Regions from separate parts of the Mucilaginibacter sp. 5C4 genome, predicted to be linked through region 1. Evidence: riboswitches for the same ligand, from Rfam matches in the RefSeq annotation. Region 1 holds a riboswitch; each other region holds the start of a gene.
What was found. Region 1 has a riboswitch for S-adenosylmethionine ahead of metH (methionine synthase). Riboswitches for the same ligand answer to the same signal wherever they lie in the genome.
Positions count from the first base shown of each region.

Region 1 (7,932 bases):
TAAAACCGGCAGGTAAACTACCGGTGAGTGTAAACGCGTTTTTCCCTACCGGAACGGGCGTAAGCTTTTAATCACTTGCTAAAGCTTTTTTAAAGGTGGTATCGTTGGCGTTAAGCACGCGGTAGTAAGCGTTATTGCCCCATTTAAAACGGGCGGCGTTGGCTTTCACCAATATTTTAATGGTTTCTTTTGATTGCTGCAGCTCTGCCGGGTTAATTTGCTTAATAGTTTGCAGCGCGTAGGCTATAAAGTTTTTCAGCCCCTCATCGCTCAGGTTGTACTGCTCAATAAAATTATCTGCAGTTGGGTATTTGGATAGAGCGGGTTGTAACCTATCAATAATGTAAGCGGTAAAAAGCTGGTTCTGCGCAAGCTGGCCTACCAGTTGAGTATTCTGTGCGGTATCGGCAGGTACAAAAACATCGGGCATTATACCACCACGGCTAAATACCTTGCGGCCTTTGGTGGTATGGTAGGTTGATCCTCCAAAAAAGGCACTATCACTTAAGTTGTTCCCTGCATTTAATAACTCGCCCTTGCGGATCCTGTTAAGCAGTTCGTTACGATAACTCGCCAAGCCGTTTGCATAAGATTTTTGGATCGACCTGCCCGACGGTGTGTAATATCTTGCCACCGTTAGGTTTATGGCCGTGCCATCTCCAAATGGGAATTGCTGTTGTACCAAACCTTTACCAAACGAGCGGCGACCTACAATAGTAGCCCTGTCCAGGTCCTGTAAAGCGCCCGCTAGTATCTCACTTGCCGATGCGGAGTACTCATCAATAATAACAGTCAGGTCGCCATTCTCATAACTGCCGGAATCTGTCGCGAAGTAATCTGTACGCGGCTCGTGGCTGCCTTTGGTGTAAACTATAAGTTTGCCTTTTGATAAAAACTCATCTGCCATACTGGTGGCAGTATTCAGGTAGCCGCCGCCGTTTCCGCGCAGATCCAGCACCAATTTTTGCATACCATTGGCCTTTAATTTTTTAAGGGCGCCCCTAAAATCGCTATCGGTGGTTGAGGCAAATTTGCTTATTTTAACATAGCCCGCGCTGCCAACGTTATAGGCGGCATCAAGGCTGCTTAAGCTTACACGATCGCGTTTTATAGGGAAATCTTTTATTTTTTTAAACCCATCGCGGCTTATGCCCAGGCTTATCTGCGTGTCCTTTTCGCCCCTGAATGTTTTGCTGATGTGCTGAATATCCAGTTTAGTGCCCGAGAATGGCTTGCCATCCACATTGATCACCCTATCCCCAACCATAACACCTGCTTTAGCAGCGGGGCCATCAGTATTAACCTGGGTAATAACCAAAGTATCGCGCAGCAACTGGTATTCTAAACCTATGCCGTTAAAGCCGCCTTCCAAACGTTCGTTAATGGAGCGAGCCTGTTGCGCGGGTAAGTAAACCGAATGTGGGTCGAGGTTTTGCAGCATATCGTTCACGGTCACACCCTCGATACTGTCAGTATTTACCGAGTCGACATACTTATTATTAACCAGGGAAAGTACGCGTGAAATTTTGTCTGGACCGGCACTTAGGCCAAGTTTGCGGCCTACCATATCGCCGTTAGTAAGAAGTATGCCGATACCTATTCCTATCAAAATTAATATCAGCGTCCTGAAAATTATACCCGCAGTTCTTTTCATGTGTAAATGGCTATTGCAAATCTAATAAATAGCGGCTATAGCTTATAATTTAGTTCATCTTCGTTGCTTTGATGTTTTTTATTCAATTTTGTTAAAATATTTATTGCCTCACCCTGCCCTCTCCAAAGGAGAAGGTTCAAAAGTTGAAGCTGAAGTCCTGTCCTTTGGAGAGGATTAGGTGAGGCTAAACATCAACCAAAATGGAAAGAAGTACCGAAAAAGACTCTAAATACAATGGCCTGGAGAACATGCCTTTGCTTGAGCTTTTGAAGAACATCAATAACGAAGATAAAACTGTACCATTAGCGGTAGAGCAGGCCTTGCCGCAGATAGAAGCGCTGGCAAAGATCACTACCGAGCGCATGCGCAAAGGCGGCCGCCTGTTTTACATCGGCGCGGGTACCAGCGGCAGATTAGGCGTGGTAGATGCATCGGAGTGCCCGCCAACATTTGGTGTGCCGTTTGATTGGGTAGTGGGTATTATTGCCGGTGGCGATACGGCCATTCGCAAAGCGGTTGAATTTGCCGAAGATAATACCACCCAGGCCTGGAAAGACCTGCAGGAATTTGATATCCATGAGGGCGATGTAGTGGTAGGCATAGCAGCATCGGGCACTACACCCTATGTTATCGGCGGTTTAAAAACCGCTAACGAGCATGGCATTGCTACAGGTTGCATTGTTTGTAATGCCGGCAGCCCGGTTGCCGCAACGGCCCAATACCCGGTAGAAGTAGTTACCGGCCCCGAGTTTTTAACCGGCAGCACCCGCATGAAAGCAGGCACCGCGCAAAAGCTGGTTTTAAATATGCTGAGCACAAGTGTAATGATACAACTGGGCAGGGTAAAGGGTAATAAAATGGTGGATATGCAGTTATCAAATGATAAGCTGATACAGCGCGGCACCAACATGGTAATGGCCGAAACCGGCCTGCCAGAAAGCGAAGCCGCCGCGCTGTTAAACCAATATGGGAGCGTACGTAAAGCAATAGACGCACATAATAAATAAATATGCAGGAGATTAGATGTGCAGATGTGCAAATATGCAAATGTGCAGGTGAGGAAAATAAAAAAGTCTCCCCTATCGGGAGAGGTTGGAGGGGGCTATGCACGAAATAGAACCATATTACCGCTGGCGGGATGATTATGTAGCATCAGAGGATGAGCATTCTCCGTTTTATGCTACGCAGTATAACGAGTTTGAGTTTGATAAGCAGGTATATAACTATTTGCTGCATCCGCAATGGGATTCATTCGGGTCGAACACGCTGTACCTTAAAGTTTTATACGTTGATTACGGCCGTGGGTACAGCATCATAGAGTTTATTGGGGAATGGAACGATGCCATTAACAATGATATTATGCTGATGAAGCGCGAACTGATAGAACTGATGATAGACCAGGGCGTAAACCAATTCATCTTAATAGGCGAGAATGTACTTAACTTCCATTTCTCGGACGATAGTTATTATGAGGAATGGTTCCAGGAGGTGGAGGATGGCTGGATAGCCGGCATCAATTTCCAGGAGCATGTGATCCGCGAGTTTAAAAGCGCCAACATTGACTATTACATTAACTTTGGCGGGCAGCTGGATGAACTGAACTGGCGCGCCTTAAAACCTATACAGGTATTTAAAATGGTAAAAGAACAGCTAACCAAAAGGCTTAACTAATTTCATCCCATTGTAAGCTTTATAAAAGCTACAACTTTATATGCATTGCTGCGTTTTTACTATATTCGTACAAATAATTTCTAAAAAATAAATGGAAACCAAAACTCAAAATTACGTTTACGAAAACGTAAGTTATGTAGAAAATCCCGAGGCATCCCGCAAATTTATCGCGAATGTGTTTTTATGGATGTTTGTTGCATTAGGTATATCGGCCCTTTGCACTTATACTTTTGCGTTTATACCCGAGCTATCGAGCATGCTGCGCGATCCGGCAACAGGTCGCAACAATATTTTCGGTACCATAACCATGTTCGCCCCTTTTATCCTCGTGTTGATATTATCAAGCCGCATTAGTAAAATGAGCATCGTAACTGCCGTTATTATGTTCCTGGCTTTTTCGGCCATTATGGGTGTAAGCCTTAGCTATATATTTTACCTGTATAACTTCGGTACCATATCAAGCGCGTTTATTACAGCATCTGTAGTGTTTGGTGTAATGGCAATAGGTGGTTACACAACCAATCAGGACCTTACCAAATTTGGTTCAATCCTGATCATGTTGCTTGTTGGCGGTATTATTGCAACCGTGTTAAACGTGTTCATCTTCCGCAGCAGCAGTTTCGACTTACTGATCAGTTATATATTGGTTGCTGTATTTGTAGGCTTAACCGCTTACGATGTACAAAAGCTAAAACGCATTGGTGCCGGTATCGAGTATGGCAGTGCCGAAGGTAAGAAGACAGCCATTATGGGTGCCTTAACCCTTTATCTTGATTTTCTTAACCTGTTCCTTTTACTGCTTCGCATATTTGGCGGCAATAGGAGATAAGCGGATTGTCTTATAAAATTGAAAGCCGTTTGCTATGAGCAGGCGGCTTTTTTGTTTTAGAGGTTCGGCTAAAGCCGGATTGTCTAATTTGTTATCTGCCCCATAAATGGCGCGGCAATGATTTTTTACAAGTTTGACTTGCCTGAAATTTCAAAGCTACTTCTCCCACATCAGGTACAATTGAGACGGGGTAAAATTATATCATTGCCGTTGGCTGAAGCTAACGGATTTCCAAGCGGAGCAAATCGGGCTTTATCCCAACACTTCAATTTATAAGCTTGCACTTTACAACATTATTATTCATATTTGTAACGCTTATGGAGAAAGACGGAGGGATTAGACCCTGCGATGTCTTGGCAACCTGTTACTTAACAAGGTGCTACATTCTACTCAACCAGCCAATTGGCGGATGGGACAGATAAGTGAAAGTCAATATAACACCCGGCTTTTCGAAATAAGTTTTTTTAGTATCAGGTAATTAGTATCAAGTATCAGGACCTTTTTCCTGCGCTGGATATTATGCTCACGTATCGAACTTTCGGTAATTGATACTTGATACTCGCTACTTGATACCAAACAATGGATATTAGAAAAGAACTACAGAAACGCATATTGGTTATTGACGGGGCTATGGGTACCATGATCCAGCAGTACGAGCTTACCGAGGAGGATTTTCGTGGGGAGCGTTTCCGTGACCATGCATCCGACCTTAAAGGCAATAACGACTTGCTGAATATTACCCGGCCGGATGTGATCAAAGCTATCCATGCTGAGTATTTAGACGCGGGTGCGGATATCATCGAGACCAATACCTTCAGTACACAAAAGATTTCACTGGCCGATTATCACCTTGAAGAACTTGATTACGAATTAAGCTACGAGGGTGCCCGCATAGCCCGCGAAGTGGCCGACGAGTACACCAAAAAAGACCCCTCGAAACCACGTTTTGTGGCTGGCGCCGTTGGTCCCACAAACCGTACGGCATCCCTGTCGCCGGATGTGAACGACCCAGGTTACCGCGCCGTTACATTTGATGACCTTGCCGAGGCTTATTATGAGCAGGTACGCGGTTTGGTAGATGGCGGATCGGATGTGCTATTGGTCGAAACCATATTCGATACCCTTAACGCAAAGGCGGCATTGTTCGCCATCGACCGGTATAAAAAAGAATGTGCAGCAGCGGGTAAAGATTATTTGGCTTTCCGTGATACCGGCGGTGTGATGATCTCGGGTACCATTACCGATGCATCTGGCCGTACTTTATCAGGGCAAACAGTAGAAGCTTTCTGGAACTCGATCAGTCATGCTAACCTGCTATCGGTTGGTTTAAACTGTGCTTTGGGTGCAAAGGAGATGCGGCCCCACTTAGAGGAACTCTCTGAAAAAGCAGGTGTATTTATCTCGGCCTATCCAAATGCCGGCTTGCCAAATGAATTTGGCGCGTACGATGAAACCCCGCACGAAACCGCACACCAGGTTGATGATTTTATCAAAGCCGGGCTGGTAAATATTGTGGGTGGTTGTTGCGGCACCACGCCGGATCACATCAAATGTATTGCCGATAAGGCCGCTAAATATTCCCCGCGTTTGATTCCCGAAATTGAGCCTTATTTGCGCTTAAGCGGCCTGGAAGCTGTAACTCTTACCCCCGAAACAAACTTTGTAAACATAGGCGAGCGTACCAACATCACCGGGTCGCCAAAATTCTCTAAACTTATCCTTGCCGAAGATTACGAGGCTGCCCTAACCGTTGCCCTGCAACAGGTAGAAGGTGGCGCGCAGGTCATCGATATCAACATGGATGAGGGAATGATCGATTCGGAAGCGGTGATGGTAAAATTCCTGAACCTGGTTGCAAGCGAACCCGATATTGCCAAGCTACCCATCATGATCGACTCTTCCAAGTGGACGGTTATCGAAGCCGGTTTGAAATGTTTGCAGGGGAAAGGTATCGTAAACTCTATTTCCCTGAAAGAGGGCGAGGAGAACTTTAAAGAATACGCCCGCAAGATTCTGAGCTATGGCGCTGCAGCCGTGGTAATGGCCTTTGATGAAACCGGCCAGGCCGATTCACTGGAACGCCGTAAAGAAATTTGTGGTCGCTGTTACAGGATATTGGTTGATGAAGTTGGTTTCCCGCCACAGGATATCATTTTTGACCCGAATATCCTGACCGTAGCCACCGGTCTGGAAGAACACAACAACTACGCGGTAGACTTTATTGAGGCTACCCGCTGGATAAAACAAAACCTTCCATATGCCAAGGTAAGCGGTGGGGTAAGTAATATATCCTTCTCGTTCCGCGGTAATAACGTGGTGCGCGAGGCGATGCACTCGGCATTCCTGTACCATGCTATTAAGGCCGGGTTGGATATGGGTATCGTAAACGCCGGGATGCTGGAAGTTTACCAGGAGATCCCGAAAGACCTGCTGGAACTTGTTGAAGACGTTCTGCTAAACCGCCGCGATGACGCCACCGAGCGTTTGGTCGAGTTTGCCGATACCATTAAAAGTAAGGGTAAAGAGATCGTGCGTGATGAGGAATGGCGCAAGAACCCGGTAGAGCAACGCCTATCGCACGCCCTGGTAAAAGGTATTATCGAATACCTTGACGACGACGTGGAAGAGGCCCGCCAAAAATTTGCCAAACCCTTAGAGGTGATCGAAGGCCCGTTGATGGACGGCATGAATGTGGTTGGTGACCTGTTTGGTGCCGGTAAAATGTTTTTGCCGCAGGTGGTAAAATCGGCCCGGGTAATGAAAAAAGCGGTGGCTTATTTACTGCCATTTATTGAGCTGGAAAAACAGCGCGTGATAGATGCAGGCGAAGATAGCAGCGGCAGCAGGGCCAACGCCGGTAAGGTTTTAATGGCCACTGTAAAAGGCGACGTACACGATATTGGCAAGAACATAGTAGGCGTGGTACTGGCCTGTAACAACTTCGAGGTGATAGACCTTGGGGTGATGGTGCCCGCCCAGCGCATTATAGAAGAAGCAATAAAGCAGGAAGTAGATATCATCGGCCTAAGCGGTTTGATCACCCCTTCGCTTGATGAGATGGTACATTTCGCTAAAGAGATGGAACGCCAGGGCTTTACTATCCCGTTAATTATTGGCGGTGCAACAACCTCGCGCATCCACGCTGCGGTAAAAGTAGCGCCGCATTACTCGGGCGCCGCCATTCATGTGCTGGATGCATCGCGCAGCGTAACCGTTTGCAGCAGCCTGATGAACCGCGATACCCGCGATGGCTACATCCAAAACATTAAGGACGAATACACCAAAGCCCGCGAAGCTCACGCCAACAAAAAAAGCGACAAGCGCTTTGTAAGTATTGAACAGGCACGCGGGCAAAAGTTCCAGATAGACCTCAAGGCGGTTGCACCTGCACCGGCGTTTTTGGGCACCAAAGTTTTTGATGCCTACCCGTTAGAAGAACTGGTGCCTTACATCGACTGGACGCCGTTCTTCCATACCTGGGAGTTGCGTGGCAGCTATCCTAAGATCTTTGCCGATAAGTTTGTGGGCGACGAAGCCAAGAAATTATTTGATGATGCACAGGCATTGATGAAACGCATCGTAGACCAGAAGTTATTGCGCGCAAGCGGTGTTATCGGTTTTTGGCCGGCCAACAGCGTGTGCGACGATATCGAATTATATACCGATGAAACCCGCCAGCATTTGCTGACGCGCATCCATACGCTTCGCCAGCAGAACGAAAAGGTTAAAGGCGAACCTTATTATGCGCTGTCGGATTTTGTGGCACCTAAGGAAAGCG
Region 1 covers NZ_CP133775.1:806,502-814,433, forward strand. The annotation lists gene RHM67_RS03795 (glycoside hydrolase family 3 protein) at 1-71, shown strand, start outside; gene RHM67_RS03800 (S41 family peptidase) at 68-1,654, opposite strand; gene murQ (N-acetylmuramic acid 6-phosphate etherase) at 1,855-2,661, shown strand; gene RHM67_RS03810 (hypothetical protein) at 2,759-3,325, shown strand; gene RHM67_RS03815 (Bax inhibitor-1/YccA family protein) at 3,417-4,154, shown strand; SAM riboswitch class I at 4,467-4,579, shown strand; gene metH (methionine synthase) at 4,734-7,932, shown strand, end outside.

Region 2 (7,932 bases), 1.4 Mb from region 1:
TCCCGAAAGAGGAGACTTTAAAGTTCTCGCCAAAGAATAATCTTTTTGTAGGTATATTATATGGCATGATACCACCAGTGCTTGCATGGGTGATATTCGTGGTGTTGTTGAAGAATGACGCTGTGATAATGGATAAGCCAGCTATGCCGTATCTTATAGCCATTGGGATAAATTTGGTGATGCTGCGGTTTTCTGCAAGGGCCTACCTGGATAAAACTTCAACCGGGATAATGATAGCTACCTTTGTGTGCACGCTGTTGATATTCATCTTAAAAGTATACCGATAAATGAAGTACTACCTGGTAGCCGGCGAGGCATCCGGCGATTTGCACGGCGCGAACCTGATGAAAGCTTTAAAAGAGCTAGACGAGCAGGCCGATTTCCGCTTTTTTGGCGGCGACCTGATGAAGACCGAAGGTGGTACCCTCGTAAAGCATTACGCCGATATGGCCTTTATGGGTTTTGTAGAGGTGGTTATCAATTTGAATACGATCCTCAAAAATTTAAAGAAATGCAAAGCGGATATCATGGCTTACAAACCGGATGTTTTGGTACTGATAGATTTCCCAGGTTTTAATTTGAAGATAGCTGAGTTTGCCAAAGCGCAGGGAATTGAAGTGTATTATTACATCTCCCCAAAAGTTTGGGCCTGGAACCAGAAACGTGTATTGAAGATTAAAAAGGTTGTCGACCACATGTTCTGCATCCTGCCGTTTGAGGTGGAATTTTACAAGAGTTGGGGGATGGAGATCGATTACGTAGGCAACCCCCTTTTGGATGCTGTTGATGCTTTTAAACCCAATCCTAATTTCATTGTAGATAATAACCTTACCGGTAAAAAAATAGTTGCCCTTTTACCCGGCAGCCGCAAGCAGGAGATAAGCCGCTTACTGTCCGAAATGCTGGGCGCATTAGAAAAATTCCCCCATCACCAATTTGTGGTGGCAGGCGCGCCGTCGTTCAATGCCGAATACTATAAACAATACCTTGGCGATAAAAATATCCCCGTGATATTTAATGCCACTTATGATATACTCGCCAATGCAGAAGCCGCGGTTGTAGCATCTGGCACAGCAACATTAGAAGCCGCTTTATTTAATGTGCCGCAGGTAGTGGTTTACAGGGGCAACGCGCTCACCATTGGCATTGCCCGTATGCTAATTAAGATAAAATTCATATCGCTGGTAAACCTTATTATGGACAAGCTAGTGGTGGCAGAACTGATCCAGAAAGATTGTACCTCATTGAATATTACTGAAGAACTGAATAACCTGCTGCACAACGCCCACCATCGCCAACAAATGCTAGCCGATTATGATGTGCTTGATGAGCGGATGGGCGCGCCCGGCGCCTCGGCCAAAACGGCTAAACTTATTGTAAAATACGCCCAAAACAATAAAGCCTTGCTAAAATAGCAAGGCTTTATTTTCTTAAAGGAATGTTGTAAATAGATGTTGTAGATTATATGATTGATCAGGCGGCTCCAACTGTTGTTGTGCAACTTTCTGTTTGTTGCTTGATATAAACTGATTTCTCTCTCTGAAAGCCTTAAGGTCTTCCATTAATAAGTTTTTTAATTCGTTATCAAAACGGGTAACTAATTTACTTGTTGCAGGTTTGTATTGAGCTTTAATAGTAGATAGTTGTGTATGAGTTAAGTTTTGTTTGATTAACTATGCAGCTATGCGGCTTGCAATTTTTAATTTTTTAAGGTCTTTCATCAAAATGTTCATTAACTCTTTATCGAAACGGTTAACTAATTTGCTGGTAGATGGTTTTTGGTGAGTTTTCATAATTCAATATTTTAAAGTTTTTTTAGTTTTTAGTTTGTTCTTCGTTGTTCTCTTTGTCCTGGTTTTCGCTAAGGTTATCATGTCTGCGTTTAGCTTCTTTGTATTGCCTTGCTATTTGCTCTTCGTCCCGCTCGTCAGATGTATTTTCAGGAGCTTTAGGGTTTTCCCACTCTTTCTCTTCGTCCGGGTTTTCAGTTGTTTCGTCGATCATAATTTATCTCCGTTTTATATATACTATTCCAAACTAATGCCAAACTTTTCATCACAATGAAAAAAAATGACATCAGGTACGATATATTTTTACATTAAAACCAAAAATGTGCAGAAACGTAAGTTTTAGACCGAATATTAAAACAGTATTTAGCAAAGGTGTATGCAAAAGCAGTACACGCTGTTGTAAAGAATAGTCAACACGTCGTTTAATGGCCAAATAAGTGTCCGTTTTTAAATTTTGGGTTGTTCGGAAGGGTATCCGATAATTGGCTAATTAAGCTCCAAATTAAAATATTTCAAATTAATTCTATTAAAACCATGGGCATTATAGAATATATTATATATTTGCATCATTAATTCGTTCTTTTAATAACTTATCCAGAAAGACAGAGGGAAAGGCCCTACGACGTCTTAGCAACCTGTACCGCTTTAACAAGTGTGTAAAAGGTGCTAATTCCTGCTCCGAACAATTGGGAGAGAGATAAGATGACCATACATTAAAAGTTAATAGCTTTATCCTTTGTGTCCTCTTTTTTTTGAGATAAGTTACTAAAGCAACGCCGGTAACATTTTTAAAAACAGACACGATGAGAATTTATTTGGATAACGCAGCCACTACCCAATTGGATAACGAAGTATTTAAAGCCATCACCCCATATTTATTAGAGTATTACGGTAACCCGTCGTCACACCACGAGCATGGCCGCGAGGTGAAGCAAGCTATTGAAGGTGCGCGTGCTACTATAGCCGACATGTTGAATGCATCGCCAAACGAAATTGTATTCACCAGCGGCGGCACCGAGGCTGATAATACCGCCATCCTGTCGAGCGTGCGCTCCCATCAAATAAAACATGTTATTACCACCCCGTTTGAGCACCATGCCGTGCTGCATACTTTAGAAGTATTGAAAAATAACGGCGAAATAAAACTAAGCTTCATCAATACCGATAGCCACGGTAACCTGGATATTAACCACCTGGATGCTTTGTTAAGAAGCAGTAGCCGCTCGCTGGTATCGGTAATGCATGCCAATAACGAAATTGGTAATCTTAACAACATCGAACTGATTGGCCAGGTCTGTAAAAGCAGGGGCACACTTTTTCACTCAGACACGGTACAGACCATGGGTCACTACAGGCACGATCTGTCGAAACTAAACACGCATTTTATAGCGGCATCGGCACATAAATTTCACGGGCCCAAAGGGGTAGGGTTTATTTACTGCCGTGATGGTGTGCAGTTATCACAATTATTACACGGCGGTACACAAGAACGCAAGCTACGTGCCGGTACCGAAAATATCCACGGTATAATAGGCCTGGCAAAAGCTTTAGAAGTTGCTTACCGAGATATTGACGAGCACCATGTTTATATCCAAAAATTAAAAAACAGGATGATAACTAAACTGCAGGAACAAATAGGGGATGTATATTTCAACGGCAATTCGGCCATTGCAGATAAAAGCCTTTATACTGTACTAAGTGCAAGCTTGCCTGATAACCACGTAGCCGGCAATCTGTTGACTTACCTTGATCAGAATAATATCTCGGTATCGGGAGGCAGCGCATGTTCAACAGGTACGGCATCACATGTGCTAAAAGCCATAGGTGCAGATCTGTCAAGAAACACCGTCAGGTTCTCTTTCAGCAAATTTAATACTGGCGAAGAAATTGATTACACGGTAGAAAAGCTATCGGCATTATATAAAGCCATTGCAGCATAATAGTTAATCCCGATTTCCCCGGAACGTATTAGCGCTGTTTACCATAGCGGCAGGTAGCGAATAGGCTCGTATAATCAAATAAAAACAAAAAAGGCCGACTAATTAGGAGGTCACTGAAAAAGTCCTTTAGAAATGCCCCCTGAGCAGGAAGTAATAGCCCCGGTTCATTGACAAAATTCCGGAAGCTGCGATTGAAGGGTGCTGACCCGTTGAACCTGTTGATAGGCAAAACGGTCTCTATAGCCATTGAGAAGGGCATTATCCGATTCAAATCCATTATAGTTGATGCTACTCATTCGCTGTCAAGATCCAACCCATATTCAGCATTGGAGGGATTGAATAACGACAGATGGACAGAATATCAATTGAAGACCTAGAGCCGGACGCTTACAAAGCCATGCTTGGCTTGGAGCATTATATCAGGAACTCCCCAATTCCCTCAACTAAATTGATTGGCAAGGTGAATTTGGGCAAGTTATCGGAGAAGGTTTTTTTGAGTTATAACGAACAAGGTTGTCGATCAAGCATATGAAGCTAAGAATATTTCATTTAAATAACTTATCCAATTAAGGGCATGCCAAAGTGTTTTTAGCGGGACTAGCCTACATAGAACACATAAACAAGCCAGCAAATTGCCATTCCAATACCTAATAGTATTAATCCGTTTACTCTCTTTTTTTTAATAAAAAAAAGCATTACAAGTCCGCTTAAGGAAACTAGTGTTAAAAATATTGCAGAAATATCAATTAGCCATCCCCACGGCTTACCGCTATCGCGTCCCTTATGTAAATCATTCAGTACCGCGACCATGCCCAGTTTTACCTCTCTTAGATAAAAGTTTCCATCTTTGCGGCTGATGAATGCATCTGCGCTGTAGCCTGGCCCCTTGAATGAGACCGTACATTGGTCATCCTGTATCAGGAAATCGCTCACAAATCCTTTAATATTGTAATTCTTGCGCAGAAATTCGACAATTTCAAGTTTCCTTATCTTGACTGTGTCTTTCATCGTTACCCATGCAGGTGAAAGTTTTCCTTTGTATTTCTGTTCAACTTGTTTGCCGTCAAACCAGTCTGCATGGTTAAGGGTAAGTCCAGTCACTGAAAAAAATAGAACTACAAGAAAGCTCAGCATGGAGAGATAAATATGCAACCAACGTGAAAAAACGGCTGTACGCCGCTTCAAGTCCTTGTTATTTCCGTTTGCTTGTTTGTTTTTTACGTTGTTAGTTTCCATCTGATTTTTTACGGTAGTCAAGTGATGCTGATGCAACTTCCGGGTTCCCTTGAATATTTATATGCTGCATCTTTTTTACATCGATCTCCTGGGTCATAAGTTGGTGGCTACCATGTTCTCGCGCAGCTTCTATATAAATAGTATATGCGCCCTGCTTTACGTAATTGCCCTTGTCGTCTTTCCCGTCCCATTTCAACGTGTATTTTCCGGCGGACCTTGTTGCGCTCGTGGTTGAACTGATACTATTTTTCCCCGAAGCGAATGTGTCATAATAAGTTGCATACCATGCTGCCATTTCGTCCAGCCACCGGGGTTTACTGTACCACAACGCGATCTGCTTAATGGGCTTCTTGTTAGCATCAACTACCCAAACAGCGACAAATGGCCTATGCACTCGCATGCCTTCTAAAGTTGCAAGTTCAAGATTAATAGCCAACTCATAAGCGGGATCCCATAATTTATCGCTTTTGACTGTAGTCGCCAAATCCGCCTTTTGATTAACATTACCTATCTCATACTTTTTCCAGCCGTCACTTTCTATCCGTTTTCCGTCAGCAGTGATCAGCATAAACTCGGCATTCGGGACAGTGGAAACCAATCTTTTACCTTCTTCAGGCGATAGCACATTCAACGCGGTTGCCAGTGCGCCAGCGTCTACAGAGTTATTAGTAATAACCGTTGCGCTGATCACGCTGCCAGCCGGTTTACCGGTACGGGGGTCAACAATATGGGAATACCATTTGCCGCCGATCAATTCGCCTCTCCGGTAATTGCCGCTGGTCGCAATCGTCTTGTTTTGGAGCTGAAGTCTTGACATTGGAGGGTCATTTTCGGCGTCCGCCTTTGGATTACTCACATCAACCTCTTCGGTATGTTTACCGCGTATAACAATATCGCCGCCAATGTTCAGTACAATCCCGTAAACACCGGAAATTGCCAGTGCTGCATTCGTGGCCTTGTTCATGATATAGCTTTTGGTAAAGGAGTTGAGCATTAGCGGAGCATCGCTAGTGCGAAAGGCTGTCTGATTTTCAGCGTTGAGGATATAATGTCGTTCACGAACTAATGAAAGTGCAGTTGAAATTTCGGTAGCAGAAGGAATTCTGTTGTGTTTTGCAGCATTCCGCCAAACGCTGTTAATCGTTTCTGCCGACGCGTCAAGTGCTCCGCCGCTTTTGATACGCCAGTCTTCAAATAAAGAAAGAACGTCAAAGAGCTCCCGTGATATTTTCAGCGGGGCCTTTGGGGCGTTCATCCAGCGTCTGAATTCGCTGTTAAGATCATAACCGCTTAAAACCTTATTCAACCGTTCAATTTCATCCAAAGCAGTAATTTCCCCTTTTGCGGCTTGCCCATCGTCCGCAGCGGCAATTTTTATCTCCAGGGAGGTTCCAAGAACATTTTCATAGTCGTCAACAAAAAGGTGTTCATTTTTGTCCGACGGCAAATCAGCGCTTGAAAAGCCATAAAAGCTGGCACACAATACTATCGCTAAAATTTTTTTTTTCATTTTTTTAATACTTAAACGCTACTACTTTCGCTATAGCCTGCGGAATTGTTTTGTTATCCACTTTAATAGATTGGGTTTTTTAAACTGAATGAGTCCTGAATGCATACAATGGGAACCGGTTGGGAGCTTATCTATTGATAACTAACACTTCAAAAGTTCCAGGTATTACAGAAGGTCTGAATTCCCCCTTTTTCTTTGGTGCAGGAGCGCCCGTTGTCGAATATATTTTATGCGTAACCTGATCTACAGTTAAAGTCCTTGCACCTTTTTTAGTTTTTAAAGTTTGGGCAACAGCAAATTTGATTGGCGATATTTCTTTTATAACGGTCAATGTTCCCTCACCATTAGAAGAATATATGAGTTTCGACTTTTCATCAAAACCGATTGCATCCGATTCATCCCCAATTGGCAAGGTTGCAATGGTCTTTCCGTTCCGGGCGTTTATAACAATCAATTTTTTTTCGTCGCACCCTGCAAAAAGAAGCATGTTTTTTCGGTCAATAGCCAAACCCGCGGCCGCTTTTGCTGGCCTATTAGGCCACCTATGAATTACCTTGTAAGTGCTTGCATTTATAACATCAACTTCTGCCTTTTCTGAATTATTAACATATATTTTTCCCTTACCGTCACTTACTGCCGTTTCAGGCCAGCCAGTTAGTTGAATATTTGCCACAGCTTTGTCAGTTCGAGGATCTATCACCGTCAAATTTTTACTTTTCCCATTACAACAAATGACTTTTTTTGAAAAATCATCGTAGAAAATACCGTCAGAAAAGTCACCGGCGGGCACATGCCCCAATACTTTAAGTGTTTTCAGATCAAAGACCAAAACACTTTTTGCAGATCCGTTGGATATATAGCCTTTCCCAAATTCATGAACCAGGGCTATACCATGGACATCTTTTTTGGAGGAAATTATGGCAATCGAATCGCCTGTAAATTTATTGATGACATTTATTTTGTTCCCATGGGATATGTAAAGCCTATTGGATGCACTATCGACAGTAAGATAATCGTAATCTCCGCCGCTTTTGATATGAAAAATATCGGAAATTTTGAACACGGATTTTTGTTGAGCAAAGGCTCTAGTCGAAATCAAAAGGGTAAATAATGCTATTAATTTGAATGTTTTCATAATAAAAAATTGTTTGTAAATTCTTAGATTAAATTCGATGATATAAGTGGTTACTGGTTATGCTAAGGTATCTAAACTTGAAATCAGTTTGTTTTAAAGTCGACCTAAATTATAATATAATAGACGTGTGGCTGGTTTTTAACGACGTAAGACTAAAAATCTGATTGATAAGCCACTAAGGAGTCGCCAGTAAAAATGATATACCTTTTTTCTTTGCATAGCAATCATCGCGAGGTACCTACAATCCTATTAAATTTATCCTTGAAATGATCCGATACGGGAAACATGGACTTACCAATGAAAACTGAGTTTTTTGTGATC
Region 2 covers NZ_CP133775.1:3,842,406-3,850,337, reverse strand. The annotation lists gene RHM67_RS18040 (hypothetical protein) at 1-287, shown strand, start outside; gene lpxB (lipid-A-disaccharide synthase) at 288-1,415, shown strand; gene RHM67_RS18030 (hypothetical protein) at 1,816-2,004, opposite strand; SAM riboswitch class I at 2,378-2,494, shown strand; gene RHM67_RS18025 (cysteine desulfurase family protein) at 2,594-3,730, shown strand; partial or broken gene RHM67_RS18020 (IS5/IS1182 family transposase) at 3,857-4,062, shown strand; gene RHM67_RS18015 (PepSY-associated TM helix domain-containing protein) at 4,328-4,966, opposite strand; gene RHM67_RS18010 (DUF2271 domain-containing protein) at 4,956-6,476, opposite strand; gene RHM67_RS18005 (hypothetical protein) at 6,604-7,611, opposite strand.
Region 2: it holds a riboswitch for S-adenosylmethionine, as region 1 does, so the genes downstream of both, RHM67_RS18025 (cysteine desulfurase family protein) here and metH (methionine synthase) in region 1, are expected to answer to the same signal.

Region 3 (7,932 bases), 940 kb from region 1:
CAACGAATTGGCGAATTTTTTCCAAAGAGCGATATTGTTGTTATAGATCACATCACCAAGGATAGGTTTTCCTGACGCGGTTAACGATGCCTGCGCGGTTTTCAAATCGTCAAGTATGGCAAAATAAACATCTTTCTGTTTATCATAAGTAGGGGTAAGGTGCTCGCTTATGTTTGCGGCCTGGGTGTACGGGATATCGCCGTAATTATCTGTCAGCAGTGCAAACACCCATGACCGTAGCACAAGCGCCACACCTTTGTAATTGGGGTTGGCCTGTGCATCTGCCAGTTTAATGATCTGGTTTAAATTGATGATACTGCGGCTATAACCCACAGTCCATAATTCCTGGAACGAAGTGTTAGTGTAGATATACCTGTCGGGGTCAGTATACTGTATTTTTGCCCAATATTGTACAAATAGCAGGCTGGCATCCATGTTGTTGGCGGTGCCCCAGTAGGTATCGGCAGTAGCTTTAATTGCACCTGTAAGCAAATAATCAGGCTGGGCGGTTTGCGACGCGTTGGGGTTCTGGTTAATTTCTACCAGGCTTTTCTTGCACGATACTGCCGTTAGCAAAAGCGTTCCGGATAATAGTAGGGTTGTATATTTAAGTTTCATGATCGTTAGAATTTAAGATTAATGTTAAAACCAATATTACGTACCGTAGGCAGTGTAAGGTCCTCAAGGCCCTGGCCGTTACCGGTATTGAAGGCAGTTTCCGGGTCAATATTAGGCGCGTTTTTGTGGATGATCCAAAGGTTACGGCCAACTAATGATACCGTGGCAGATTGTAAGCCTATTTCCTTAACCCATTGTGACGGGAAGGTGTATCCGATTTTTACTTCGCGAAGTTTTACGTAAGATGCGCTGTAAACAAATGCTTCGTCTACATTGGTAAAACCTTTGTAGTACGACTGTGCAGGTAAAATAGTGGTGTTGGCTGTACCGTCGGCTTTTACGCCTTTAAAGATCATACCGTCATCATACACGGTTTCTCCTGCAGGCGCGCTTGCACCGGTGTTTACCTGTATAGCTCCTGCCGATGCGATATTGCCTGGGTAGTAGTAACTTAAACCACCATTTGCTGCGCCACGGCCCGGAAGGGTAGAGGCCAGCACACCTGTATATGTACCGGTACGGTTGGTATTAGAATAAATTGAACCACCAATACGTGCATCTACCAAAAAGCTTAGGTTTATACCTTTATAGCTAAAGCTGTTGGTAATGCCGCCCAGCCAATCTGGTGTAAATTTACCAAGGTCCTGGTTGGTAGGGTTAATAAGAGGTGTGCCATTTGCACCAATAATAATATTGCCAGATGCATTGCGCTGATAAGCGGTTCCAAATAAAGTACCATATGGTTTACCAACAGCTGCCAGCACCTGCACTGTACGGTTTGTGCCTATCGTATAACTTTGCAACCTGCCTTCGTCATCAAGCGAATTCACTTTACTGCGGTTACGGGCATAATTCACATTTATATCCCATGAAAAATCTTTTGTTTTAACCGGTGTAAGGCCTAATTGCACCTCTAGCCCTTTGTTATTAATTCGGCCGCCATTAATAAGCTTTTGGCTGTAGCCGGTTGTAGGGCTAACCAGTACGCTCAAGATCTGGTTAACGCTATTAGTGTTATAAACACTTACATCAAGCTTAACACGGTCCTTTAAAAAGCCTAATTCTACACCTGCTTCACCAGAGGTGGTTATTTCCGGTTTCAGATCGGGGTTAAGATATATACCTGAAGCATTTTGCTGCGGGCTTGAGCCAAATGGTGCAATAAAATTATAAGTGTTTATCAACTGGTAGGCTGTTGCGGGTTTACCCACACGAGACCAGCCTCCCCTTAGTTTGGCATAGCTTAAAAAGTCACTTTTAATATCAAGGGCCTCAGATAAAATCAAGCTACCATTAACCGATGGATAAAAGTAGGACAAGTTATTTAACGGCAGGGTAGATGACCAATCGTTACGGGTGGTAAAGTTTAGGAACGCGTAATCCCTGAAACCAATTTGCGCCGATGCAAAATAACTGTATGTTTTTGTTTTGTAGTATTCGTTTGATGAAACCAGCGGGTCGCGCGAGTTGCTTAGCGTATATAAGCCGGCTACCGCCAGTTTTGGCGCAAGCTGGTAGTTGCGTTCGTTTAAATTAGTAGCGATGTTACCACCGGCCAGTAGATCGATACTGAAGTCTTTATTCAGCTTTTTAGTGTACTGTAAACGGCCCTCGGTATTGGTTAGGGTAACGCCGTAAGCATCCTCTTCGTACGAACCGAATGGCGTACCGTTGGTACCATAAGCAACGCGGCTTTTGCGGCGGTCATTAGAATAATCGGTACCTATACGGAAGTTGGCAGATAACCCGCTAATGATTTTGTAATTTAATTCCACGCTACCGATCAGGCGGTTTTTATGTTGGCCAACAGTATTTTCATGTGCAATAAAATAGGGGTTGCTGTAATAGCTGTTGTTCCAGTTGAATGTGTTGCCGTTTGCATCGCGGTAATTTTTGAGTTGATTAACATCAACCTGGCGGCCAAACCAGGTAAACTGTAGCATGGTACTGGTGGCCCGCCTGCCATAGGCGCCGGGCAGGTTGTCGGCATCGTCTTTAATATAGTTAGCTATAGTAGTAACTGTTAATTTGGGCGTTGGTCTAAATGTACCATTAAAAGAAAATGTGTTACGGCCCTGCGAAGAATTTGGCACTACCCCTGTTTGATGCAGGTTGTTATACGAGATCCTGTAGTCGAATTTTTCGCCGCTACCTGCCAATGCAACGCCATTGTTGTAGGTAACACCTGTTTTAAAAAAATCGCGCACGTTATTAGGGTGGGCTACAAATGGTACAGGTTGCCCGTTAGAATAAAATTGCGGTATCAGCCTGCCATCCAAAGGCGGCCCCCAACTTTCGTCCACACCATCATTTACGCCTCCACCTTTACCATCAACGTAACTAAATTTTCCGTTCGAGCCCTGGCCATATTGGTTTTGATAATCCGGAAAAACCTTGAGGGTTGCAAATGAAGTGTTGGAATTAATGGTGATGCCCAGGCCGGCTGTTCCTTTGCCGGTTTTTGTTTTTATGAGTATAACACCGGCTGCAGCACTCGAGCCATACAACGCGGCAGCATTAGGCCCCTTTAACACACTTACGCTTTCTATATCATCGGGGTTAATATCTGCCAGGGGATTTGCGAAATCGCGTGAGCCATTGGTGCCAAGGCGTTGAGCATTGTCGACTATAATACCGTCAATAACAAATAATGGTTGGTTTTCACCGGCGATAGAAGTTTCCCCTCTGATGATAATGCGGGACGAGCCCATATCGCCCTGACTGCCGGTTACCTGCACACCCGCGATTTTTCCGGCGAACGAGTTGATCAGGTTAGTTTCTTTAGCTTCCGAAAAATCTTTTGATTTTAAGCCCTGTACGGAATAACCCAGCGACTTTTTATCTTTAGAAATATTAAGCGCGGTTACTACCACCTCATTAAGGGAGTTGGGAGCTTCCAGTAAAATTATCCGCAGGGGTGCGCCGTCGTTAGTAACCGTTACCTCTTGTGTGGTAAAGCCAATGTAAGATGCCTTTAATACATCGTTTATGTTTGCGCTAACTGTAAATTTGCCCTGAATATCCGTTTGGGTACCTGCGGCAGACCCTTTAACGCCAATGCTTACACCGGGTAACGGCTGCCCGTCTGACGCCGCGGTTACCACACCGCTTATTTTTACAGCCTGGGCATTTGTCTGCTGTATGGTTAGTAATAGCAATGCAATTGCCAGTATCTGTTTGTAAATTTTAAACATGTTGTTTATTCTTTTTGATAAAAATGCCAATACAAAATATAACAAGCCTGTGCAGGTTTGCGGCGAACGATGCCGAACCAGCGAGCTTAATAAAGTGTAAAGAATGAATTGGTAATAATTTTTTCCGGGGATTAGCAGGAATGCCTATACCGGTAACGTGGCTGTAAGATTAACAGCAACAACACATGGCAGGCATGCGGGTAATTAGGTTTAAATTGATGTAGAAGTTTAATGTACTAAGCAAACGACTTCGTTTAATGAGAGTAATGATTGTTTTCATATATAGACTGATTTTATGTTCAGTTCTAATTAACAATTAAACAGGCAGGGTTATGGTGATGGTCTAATGAGTGCCTTTACAGGCATGCAATAACTTGCGAACATTATCTTTTCTGCATTGCTGCAAATAGGAATTAGCACCTTTATACCTTTGGCGTACAGGTTGCTAAGACATCATCGGGCCTATCCCTCAGTCTTTCTTGATAATTATTAAGAACTATTTAGATGCAAATATATAATATATTCCATAATATCTACGGTTTTTATAGAATATATTCATTTTTCTGTTCCGTGTGTTTTATAGTGTTGATTTACAGGGTTATTTAAGTTTTTTTTGGGACTAAATAAAAGCAAAATGCCCACCCGTTATCCGGGCAGGCATTTTGCTTTGGAGCCAAAAGGATTGAGAACGAACCCTAATGCTCTTTTTCTTAATTGGATTCGCTTTAATCAGGATTGCTTAATCCTTAAAAATTGGGATCGAAATTAAAATATATGGGGTTAGACAGCCCTATCATATTTCCGGCTAATGCGGCCGCGCCCGGCACCTGCGGGTAATTAGTTGAAGGCCCATCTACCGTTACACGATAATAAGTTCGGCCTGATGTTTCCGGGGTTTCTGTAAACTCTACGAATGGTGCTTTGTCGATTGTTTGATAGGTGCCACACTTATTGCCGTTTTTAATAACATTTATGGTGAAATTTCCGGCAGGGATGCTCTGACCGGATAGCCGGACGCGGAACTTTACTTGTTTGCCCGTTGCTTTGGCATTATCGCCCATCATCATATCCATTTTTTCATCACCATTGATATCCGCATAAAATTCTACATGGGGCGCATACGGGTTAGTACTGATGGAAACCCGGCCATTTTTAAGCGCATCAATCACCGCCTGGCTGGTGCGCTGCTTAGCAAAAAACCATGTTGTTGGGGTGCCTACATAGTTAGCATTTCGTTGGCTGCTGTTAGGAGTTGCCTTATCGGGCGAATTTGGCGTACCATGGTGGGCGTCGCTGCCACCTCTGCCGGTGAGTTTGCGACCAGAGGATAGCATATCGTCCCAGATCATTATTGCATTGGCGTTTTTGCTCCAAAGCACCGAATTCCATACTTCAATGGAGTTGACCAGGTCGTAAGAATATCCAAAATTATCTTTGCCACTCGGGTGGTTGGCCGATAAATGGATATTAAGCTGCCTTTCACCCGCCCTATTACCGTATCGCGCTGATCTCGGACATCATAAAGCGACTGATGGTTATAGGGTTTAGCAGAAAATACATTGCCATGCCCCCGTGTGGTGGTCCATTCGGCACCGTACAATAACAAAACAGAATCTGATTTAAATTCGGGGTCTGCCCAGGTGTTATGAGCAACGTCTCCGTCAACATGGTTGTCGTGGTCGGTGATGCAAAGGAAATCCATCCCAACAGATTTGGAAAATGCAATGTTTTTGTAACCGAATTATTTCAGGATTCTTTACTGTGGCGGGAGTGTACGTGTAGTTCACCTTTCAACCCAAAACCATCGGTTAGGCTGCTAACGGGCGGCAGTACACCAATCTCTTTAACCCAGGGGTTTTTGCTTTTGGATTGCCCGAACAAGGGCTTGGCAATACCTGTTATAGTAATGATCAAGAGAAGAATATTAAAAATACCCAAACCCGGGCGTAATGTTAAACTGTTTTTAAACATGATCTAATAATGTAAGCTAAGTTATGTAGATGATAAACGTAACCGGCAATCTTATGAAAGAGATGTGAACTGGCTTTTATCAAATGTTACTTTATGATTGGTGGTAAACACCCGATAGTTTAAGTACCATACAGTTGATGAGATTAACATAGCATAAGTTAATTAAGCCTCCTTATTATAGCAAAGCTTGCCCAAGCAGCCCACCTTTATTTATTATTAAATCAACGTTAAGCACCTGTAGGTAATTAGAGCCGGCGCGTGTAAAGGGATTGATAATATTATTAATAAGCTAACAACCAATTGATAATTTGCTAATAAAGCTTGTTTTACTTTGCATTTAATTTAAAAGAAGTTCTATAACATTAAAATCATTTTACATATGAAACAAATTTACCAGCGCTTCATTAAGGGTTTCAATTATCATACAAGGCACTGGATAGTGTTGCTTTGTGCCATGATATTTGGCTTATCGCCGGCCTTGTCACAAACCGGGCGTAATGTAAGAGGCACCGTTACCGACGAAAAAAACCAGCCGCTCCCCGGTGTTTCGGTAGTAATTACAGGTAGCAGCACAGGGGTGATGACAGACGGCAAAGGCGAATTTGCCGTAACGGTTACCGGTAACATAGTTACCTTAAGATTTAGCTTCATAGGTTACCAGCCTAAAGAAGTAAAAGTAGGATCGGACAATACCATCAACGTTAACTTATTGCCCGATGCCAGGCAACTTAAAGATGTTGTGGTTATTGGTTACGGCACATCAAGTAAAAAGGATGTAACCGGTGCCATTACCTCGGTTAAAGCAGAAGAGTTTAATGCAGGTGTTTTAACTACCCCTGCCGAATTGTTGCAGGGTAAAGTTGCTGGTTTAAATATAACCAAAAGCGGCGACCCCAATAAACAAGCTGCTACTATACTACGTGGCCCCTCTACATTCCGCGAAGGTGCTGCACAACAGCCATTTTATGTTATAGATGGTGTGCCCGGTGCATCTATAGACCTGCTTGCACCTGCGGATATCGAAAGTATCGACGTTTTAAAAGATGCATCATCCACAGCTATTTATGGTTCGCGTGCAGCAAATGGCGTTATCATTGTTACCACCCGCAAATCAAAAGCCGGCCAAACCAGGCTAACCTATAGCGGTTACGGCGCAGTAGAAAAAATATCAAAAAACATTGATGTTTTAACAGCGGATGAATTGCGCAAATACTTAGCGGACAATGGTGTGGCCCCTTTAGCGAAACCATTAGATGATGATGGCTCTAATACAAATTGGCAAAAACTTGCCCAAAGGACGAGCTACTCGCAAAATCATAATCTTTCATACAGCGGCGCAGGCAACAGCGGCGAGTATGGCGCCAGTGTAAACTACTTTAAAAACAACGGTGTATTAAATAACACCAATCTGGAGCGTACTATTTTTAAAGGTTATATTAACCAGCGTTTTTTTAACGACAGGCTTAAGCTGGGCATAACACTTACTAACAGTGGAACTAAAAGCGATGATATTTTACAAAGCCAGGTGTTGCCCGGCATATTGTTTTACCTGCCAACGGTAAGCCCTTTTAACCCGGATGGTAGTTATAAGGAAAACTTTGCCCGTACAGGCAGCGGTACGTTAAACCCGCTATCATTAATTGACAATAACTTTATTAAAACCGATAATAACAAAACCTTGGTAAACGGTTTTGTACAGGTTGATATATTGAAGGGATTGAAATTTACGCTTAACGGTTCTACTCAAAAAGATCAGAACAATGTTAATACCTACTACAACAGCAAATCTGGCGTTGCGGTAGGTCTTGGTGGTGTTGCTAACCGCACCGCATATAAAAACACCAGCAATGTGGTAGAAGCTTTTTTGAATTACGATAGGGATTTTGGCCTGCACAGCCTCAAATTGTTAGGTGGTTACTCTTATCAGCAAGACCGTACAAACGATGGTTTTGGTGTACAAACGCAAGGCTTTTCTAACGATAATTTGACTTTCAATAACCTGTTCCTGGCAAACCCAAGCAACCTGGCGCAAATAAAATTCGACCCTAATTACATTTCTACTTTAAGGTTGATATCTTATTATGGCCGTGTGCAATACCAGTACAACGATAAATACCTTTTACAGGCATCGTTAAGGGAAGATGGTTCT
Region 3 covers NZ_CP133775.1:1,750,798-1,758,729, forward strand. The annotation lists gene RHM67_RS08250 (SusD/RagB family nutrient-binding outer membrane lipoprotein) at 1-618, opposite strand, end outside; gene RHM67_RS08255 (SusC/RagA family TonB-linked outer membrane protein) at 624-3,812, opposite strand; SAM riboswitch class I at 4,193-4,301, opposite strand; gene RHM67_RS08260 (hypothetical protein) at 4,559-5,191, opposite strand; gene RHM67_RS08265 (hypothetical protein) at 5,161-5,514, opposite strand; gene RHM67_RS08270 (hypothetical protein) at 5,559-5,783, opposite strand; gene RHM67_RS08275 (TonB-dependent receptor) at 6,163-7,932, shown strand, end outside.
Region 3: it holds a riboswitch for S-adenosylmethionine, as region 1 does, so the genes downstream of both, RHM67_RS08255 (SusC/RagA family TonB-linked outer membrane protein) here and metH (methionine synthase) in region 1, are expected to answer to the same signal.

Region 4 (7,932 bases), 1.9 Mb from region 1:
CAAAAGCAGTTGTACAACCCATTGTTATGGCAACTACGTTTGAGCGCGATGCTGATGGCGGGTTTTCTGCGGGCTATCAATACAGCCGTTCGGCCAACCCTAACCGAACCTCGTTAGAAAATGTGCTGGCACAATTAGAGGGCGGTGTTGAGGCTGCGGCTTTTTCATCCGGTAACGCAGCAGGCATGTCGGTTTTCCAATCATTGGAGCCGGGTACGCATATCATTGCGCCGGATGATATGTATCATGGCTTACGTAACCAGCTAAAGGCACTTTTTGCGGGGATATTGGAGTTTGATTTTGTAGATGTGAATGATAGTGATGTTTTACAGGCACATATCAAACCCAACACCGGAGTGATATGGATAGAAACACCATCTAACCCATTATTAAAAATTACCGACATTAAAAAGGTAGTGGCGATAGCCCGTCAGCACAATATAAAAGTAGTGTGTGATAATACCTTCGCCACACCTGTTTGTCAAAACCCGCTTGCTTTGGGCGCCAATCTTGTAATGCATTCATCAACCAAATACTTTGGCGGCCACAGCGATTTGATGGGTGGCGCGTTAATTACCGCCAAAAAAAGCGACTGGTGGGAAAAGATCCGCAATGTGCAAACCATGGGTGGAGCGGTGCCCTCCCCTATGGATTGCTACTACTTGGTGCGCAGTATTAAAACCCTGCCTTACCGTGTTAAAGGCCATGTACACAATGCGCAATTACTGGCCGCGTTTTTAGAGAAACACCTACGTATAGAGCAAGTAATGTATCCCGGCCTCCCTTCGCATCCACAGTATGATATTGTTAAAGCGCAGATGAGCCTTCCAGGCGCCATGATGTCGTTCACACTAAAGGGTGGCGAAGCGGAAGCGAAGAAAGTAGTTAATTCCCTTAAAATTTTTACCCAGGCCACCAGCCTTGGCGGGGTAGAAAGTTTGATTGAACATCGCGCCAGCGTTGAAGGAACGGATACCAAAACACCATTGAATTTGCTAAGAGTTTCGGTTGGGTTAGAACATATCGATGATCTGATAGCTGATCTGGAACAGGCAATGGTATAATATTTATAGACGAACACAGCTCTTTTACATCGAAATGATAATTTATTAAACATTTAATTTGGATTATAAATTCCTATTACCCTATATTTGAAACATTATTTGGTAGCAATACTACGATCAATTTTCCCTCACACGGATTTTGGTTTATAAAGAAGCGGCGAGAGATCAGGCTCAGAGAACCGCTGGCAACCCTACAAGGTGTAGAAGGTGCCAATTCCTGTCCCGGAGAATAGTTAACCGGGGGATATAAATTTTTAATCATGAAAAGTTTAACTTACCTACAGCAAAATACATCGCAGGCCCCATCGGCCCAAACTTTAGCATACAACCAATCTCAAGGCTGTATTTGTATGTGTTGTTGCTGCTGTTAATTCGCTAACACGTTCCCTTTTCTGTTTTCCTGAAAATACGTGATCTGCCGAATGGGATAGTTTTATCCTGCCGTAATCTTAACATTTCCAATTAAAAACTCTTAATCTACAGAACATGTCTAACTTAAAATTTGAAACACTGCAACTACATGCCGGTCAGGAAGTTGATACTACCACAGGTGCCCGTGCAGTACCATTATTTCAAACCTCTTCATACGTATTTAAAAATGCCGAGCATGGCGCAAACCTTTTCGCGCTAAAGGAATTTGGCAACATCTATACCCGTTTAATGAACCCCACCACCGATGTTTTTGAGAAGCGCATTGCTGCTCTTGAAGGTGGTATAGCGGCTTTGGCAACAGCATCCGGACAGGCAGCGCAGTTCATCGCGTTAAACAACATTTTACAGGCCGGCGATAACTTTGTTACTTCCCCTTTCCTATATGGCGGTACATACAATCAATTCAAAGTAGCTTTTAAACGTTTGGGTATCGAAGTACGTTTCGCCCAGGACGATACAGCAGAGAATATTGAAAAACATATCGACAATAAAACCAAAGCTATTTATACAGAAACTATTGGTAACCCCGGTTTCAGTATTCCCGATTTTGAAAAATTGGCGGCATTAGCCAAAAAGCACGATCTGCCGTTGATAGTTGATAATACATTCGCAGCAGGTGGGTACCTGTTCCGCCCATTACAACATGGCGCGCATGTGGTTGTGGAATCTACTACCAAATGGATCAACGGACATGGCACAAGCATTGGCGGTGTTATTGTTGATGGCGGTACTTATAATTGGGGTAACGGCAAATTCCCGCAATTTACCGAGCCAAGCGAAGGTTACCATGGATTAGTATTTAATGATGTATTTGGTGTTAACGGTCCGTTTGGCAATATCAACTTTATTATTCGTGCCCGTGTAGAAGGTTTGAGAGATTTCGGCCCTTCGCAATCACCATTCAATTCATGGCTAAATATCCAGGGATTGGAAACCTTATCCCTGCGAGTACAGCGCCATGTAGATAACACGCTTGAATTGGCCAAGTGGCTGGAAAAACACCCGCAGGTAGAATCGGTTAACTATCCGGGGTTAGAATCGTCTGCATATCACACGCTTGCCAAAAAATATCTAAAAAATGGCTTTGGCGCGGTATTGTCGTTCAAGATAAAGGGTGACAAGGAATTGGCGAATAACTTGATTGACAACCTGCAATTAGTTAGCCATTTAGCCAACGTTGGCGATGCAAAAACATTAATTATACAACCATCGGCTACTACGCATCAGCAATTATCAGACATTGAGCAGATCTCTGCAGGAGTACTGCCGGGCGTATTACGCGTGGCGGTTGGTATTGAACATATAGATGATATTAAAGCTGATTTTGCACAGGCATTTGCCAAAATACAGCAGCTTGAATTAGCATAAGAGTTTTTTAGTTTTTTAAGTGATGTTATTATGGGGGCGGTTGTTTTAGCCAACTGCTCCCCAATAACGAAGAATAACAAATGAGCACACAGAGTTTTACATATACCGGAACGTTTGAACTGGAATCCGGCCAGAAACTGCAAGGACTTACAATTGGCTTTACTACCTATGGAAGCCTCAATAAAAACCGGGATAATGTGGTATGGGTATGCCATGCCCTAACTGCAAATTCTGATGTTTTTGACTGGTGGAAAGGGCTTTTCGGCCCCGAAGACCACTTCAATCCCGACGAACATTTTATTGTTTGTGCTAATGTGTTAGGCTCGTCTTATGGTACAGTTAGCCCTCTTGACACTAATCCGAATACAGGCCAGCCATATTACCTGGCTTTCCCGGAGTTTACCATTCGTGATATTGTAAAGGCGCATACATTATTGGCTGATCATTTAGATATCAATCATATCGAAATTTTATTAGGTGGATCATTAGGTGGCCAGCAGGCTATAGAGTGGAGCATTATTGAGCCGGAACGCATCAAAAACCTGATATTGATAGCAACAAATGCGAATCATTCACCATGGGGCATTGCCTTTAATGAGTCGCAACGTTTGGCTATCACGGCCGACCGTACCTTTTACGCCGGTGCGCCAGATGGTGGCAGTAAAGGCTTAAAAGCGGCGCGAAGCATAGCGCTCCTATCCTACCGTAGTTATAAAACTTACGGCATCACACAGCAGGAAGATGGTGATGGTACTACTGATAATTTTAAAGCATCAACTTACCAAGGTTACCAGGGCGAAAAATTAGTAAACCGTTTTAACGCCTACAGTTACTGGTATCTATCTAAAGCGATGGATTCGCATAACGTAGGCCGCGGCAGGCATGGGGTTGATAAAGCATTGAGTTTGATAAAGGCACGTACATTGGTTATCGGCATCAAATCGGATGTGCTATTTCCTATCGAAGAGCAGCAATACCTGTTCAGGCATATCCCAAAATCGGCCTTTGCCGAATTGGATTCGTTTTATGGACACGATGGATTTCTAATTGAAACAGAAGACTTAACAAACATCATCACATCGTTTTTTAAAACCGATGTAAAAGGAAAAATAATAGAACTACAAAAAATAGCTTAATGAGCAAGAAACTGAATATAGGCCTCTTCGGATTTGGAGTTGTGGGCCAGGGGTTGTACGATATCATCAAAACAAAAGACCTGAACATCGAGATCGTTAAAATTGCCATCAAAAACCCGAGCAAAGAACGTTCGTTACCGAAAGAACTTTTCACAACCGATAGAGACGAGATTCTGAACAACCCGGAAATCAATACCGTGGTTGAACTGATAAACGATACCGAGGCTGCTTTCGAAATTGTATCACGTGCGTTAAGCACAGGTAAAAACGTGGTATCGGCCAGTAAAAAAATGATAGCTACTTACCTGAATGAGTTGATAGAACTTCAACAGATCCACGGAACGTCTTTATTATACGAAGGTGCGGTTTGTGGCAGTATCCCTATCATCCGTAACCTGGAGGAGTATTATGACAACGAATTGCTCCACTCTATCAGCGGTATCTTTAATGGGTCATCAAACTACATTCTTTCTAAAGGTTATTTAGAGAACCTTGATTACGATACTGCACTTAAACAAGCACAGGACCTTGGCTTTGCCGAAACCGACCCGACAATGGATGTTGGCGGCTACGATGCTAAGTATAAACTGATCATCGCGGCAGCACATGCCTATGGTGTTGTGATCAACCCTGAGGATGTATTGAACATAGGGATCCAAAACTTGTCACCAAATGATCTGCAATACGCCCGCGAGAAGAAATTAAAGATAAAGCTTGTACCGGTTGCTAAGGAACTTGACGATAAGCACGTTACTCTTTTTGTTTTACCTAAGTTTGTGAATGAAACCGAGTTTTTATATAACGTGGAGTATGAATATAATGGTGTAACCGTACAGGCAGCCTTTGCCGATCAACAATTCTTTTTTGGTAAAGGTGCAGGCGGCCATCCAACCGGTTCTGCAGTACTATCAGATATAGCAGCCTTGCGTTACGATTATCAATACGAATACAAAAAAGCTAAGGGTGTAAATAACCTGCAATTCACCAACAATGTAGAAGTTAACATATACCTGCGTTACGAGGATGAAGGTTTGGTTGAAGCTTTAGAGTTTGAGCACATCCACGAACGTTTTTACTCGGGCAGCTATAAGTTTGTGATAGGTAAAATAAACCTGCAAAAGCTTATTGATAACCAGCAGCGCATAGCAGATACAAAAGCCTTCGTGGCCTTCGCCGATCAGTTAACCGGTATTACCTTAGCTGCAGAAAAACTACAGGTAGCCGAGGCATAGCAACGGGCACACATAATATTATAAAGAGATTGGATCGGTAATGCCGGGCAATCTCTTTTTTGTTTAGGGTTTCTCATTTCTGTATTTACCTGTCATTACGTATCATTGCAAAAATCTTAAACCCTGTTATGCAAAAGCTAAAAAGCATCCTGTTCGATAAACGTTTTATACTTACGCTTTGGTTTGGCTTAAGTTTTTTTGCTGTAGCGAAAGATATTATTACACATCCCGAGAACAAGCTTACCACACATAATAATTATATTATTTATAAACATAACTTTTTAAATCTTATACATGAGCAAAGCTTGTTTGGCCCCGAACCACAATACTATTTCGACCTAAACCATTACGGGCCGGTATTTGGATTGGTTATAGCACCTTTTGCCATATTGCCAAACCAAATTGGCGTAATACTTTGGGTGATGTTTTTAACTTTTATACTGTATTATGCTGTATCTAAACTGCCTTTAAATAATTCGCAAAAGCTGGTTATACTGTTACTTAATATAAATAGTATGATGGGCTCGTCGGGTAACGTACAGGTAAATCCCCTAATAGCAGCGCTGGTAATTTTTAGCTTTATATTTATTAGGAATAAGCAGGATTTTTGGGCTGCCCTGATGATCATTCTGGGTACTGCAATTAAATTATACGGCGTTGTTGGTTTGGCGTTCTTCTTCTTCTCAGATAATAAGGTTAAGTTTATTTTGAGCCTTATGTTTTGGTCGGTAGTGTTATTTGCATTGCCAATGCTGGTGTCATCACCACATTATATTTTAAAAACCTATCGCGACTGGTATCCAGACCTGCTTGCAAAAAACGCTGCCAACCTAGTTTCTACCAGAGGTAATGTAAGTGTAATGGGGATGGTCACTAAAATATTTATGGTTAAAAACTTGGCTAACTTATTTACATTGGTGCCGGGTATACTGCTATTTGGCGCATCAATGCTGCGTATAAAACATTGGCGCAACTCCAAATATCAACTACTGCTACTGGCATCTACATTAATATTTACGGTGATATTTAGTACCGGGTCCGAACCGCCAACCTATATTATTGCATTTATAGGTGTAGGTATCTGGTTTGTTAATTTAGACCGGCCAATTACCAGTTTCGAACGTTTACTTATTGTATTTGCGGTTGTCTTTACAAGCTTTTCAACTTCGGATGTAGTGCCGAGATATATACGGGTCAATTATATAATACCCTATGCTTTGATGGCCTTCCCTTGCTTAATATTGTGGCTAAAAATAATCTATGAAATGCTTACCCGGGATTTTGATAAGCATGGAAAAGTCTTACATATAAGCACGGTTACCGAATAACGATAAACAACAAAGGCTTCCGTAATAGAAGCCTTTGTTGTTGTAGAACTCACAAATTAAATTAACTATATATTTCTGTAACTATAAACTCCTGTTAGTGTCCCAGTTTTCCAGGTAATGGGCTACCCTGCTTACAAATTGTCCGCCCAGCGCACCATCAACAACGCGGTGGTCATACGATAATGACAAGAACATCATGTGCCTGATTGCTATTGCATCACCTTTTGGTGTTTCTATAACGGCTGGTTTCTTTTTAATGGCGCCAACTGCTAATATGGCTACCTGTGGCTGGTTAATAATGGGTGTACCCATTATGTTACCAAACGAACCTACGTTAGTGATGGTAAACGTACCATCGCGTACATCATCGGGCTGTAGCTTATTGTTACGGGCACGGTTTGCCAAGTTGTTAACAGCTTTGGTTATGCCTATCAGGCTTAATTCATCGGCTTTTTTAATAACCGGTACAATTAAGTTTCCACTTGGCAAAGCAGTTGCCATACTGATGTTGATATCCTTTTTCTTTATGATCTGGGTACCGTTAACAGATACGTTGATCATCGGGAAATCTTTTATTGCTTTTACAACCGCCTCAATAAATATCGGGGTGAAGGTTATTTTTTCGCCTTCACGTTTCTCGAATGAGTTTTTAATTTTTTCTCGCCATAGTACAAGTTCGGTAACATCGGCCTCAACAAACGAGGTTACATGCGGCGAAGTGTGCTTGCTGTATACCATATGCTCGGCTATAAGCTTACGCATACGGTCCATTTCTATAATCTCCTGCCCGCCTGATACAGATGTTGCAGCAGGTTGCGGAGCATCTTTAAGGGCTTTGGCTTGTGGTACGGCAGTTTGTGCCGGTGCAGACTGCTGCTGCTGCGTAGGTTGAGGTATTTCTATTTTCGGCGTTGTTGCAATGTATGCAGGCTCAGCTACCGGCTGTGTAGTTACGGCTGGTTGTTGTACCTGCGGTTGCTCAGCATGTTGCGGTGCGGTATAGCCTGGTTGTTGTGTAAATACACCAGAACCACGTTTTTGGATATACTCCAGCAGGTCATCTTTTGTTAAACGGCCTTCGGCGCCTGTACCGGGGATCTGGTCAAGTTCGTTATTGCTAATACCTTCCTGGTTGGCTATGTTTTTTACCAATGGCGAGTAAAAGCGATTACTATAATTTACGCCGTCAACCGGTGTATTTTCTCTTTGTTCAATTTGATTGATGCCGGGAATATCAGCACCTGGTACAGTTGCAGGTGCTTCAGCTACGGGCTGAGGAGTTGGCTGCGCTAAAAATTGTGGTGCTTGTTCTGCAACTGGCCGCGGTGTAGGTTCGGGCGTTTGGGTAACTTCAGGCTCAGGTGATGGTTTG
Region 4 covers NZ_CP133775.1:2,676,170-2,684,101, reverse strand. The annotation lists gene RHM67_RS12610 (trans-sulfuration enzyme family protein) at 1-1,064, shown strand, start outside; SAM riboswitch class I at 1,206-1,317, shown strand; gene RHM67_RS12605 (O-acetylhomoserine aminocarboxypropyltransferase/cysteine synthase) at 1,551-2,864, shown strand; gene RHM67_RS12600 (alpha/beta fold hydrolase) at 2,945-4,000, shown strand; gene RHM67_RS12595 (homoserine dehydrogenase) at 4,000-5,232, shown strand; gene RHM67_RS12590 (glycosyltransferase family 87 protein) at 5,361-6,560, shown strand; gene RHM67_RS12585 (2-oxo acid dehydrogenase subunit E2) at 6,642-7,932, opposite strand, start outside.
Region 4: it holds a riboswitch for S-adenosylmethionine, as region 1 does, so the genes downstream of both, RHM67_RS12605 (O-acetylhomoserine aminocarboxypropyltransferase/cysteine synthase) here and metH (methionine synthase) in region 1, are expected to answer to the same signal.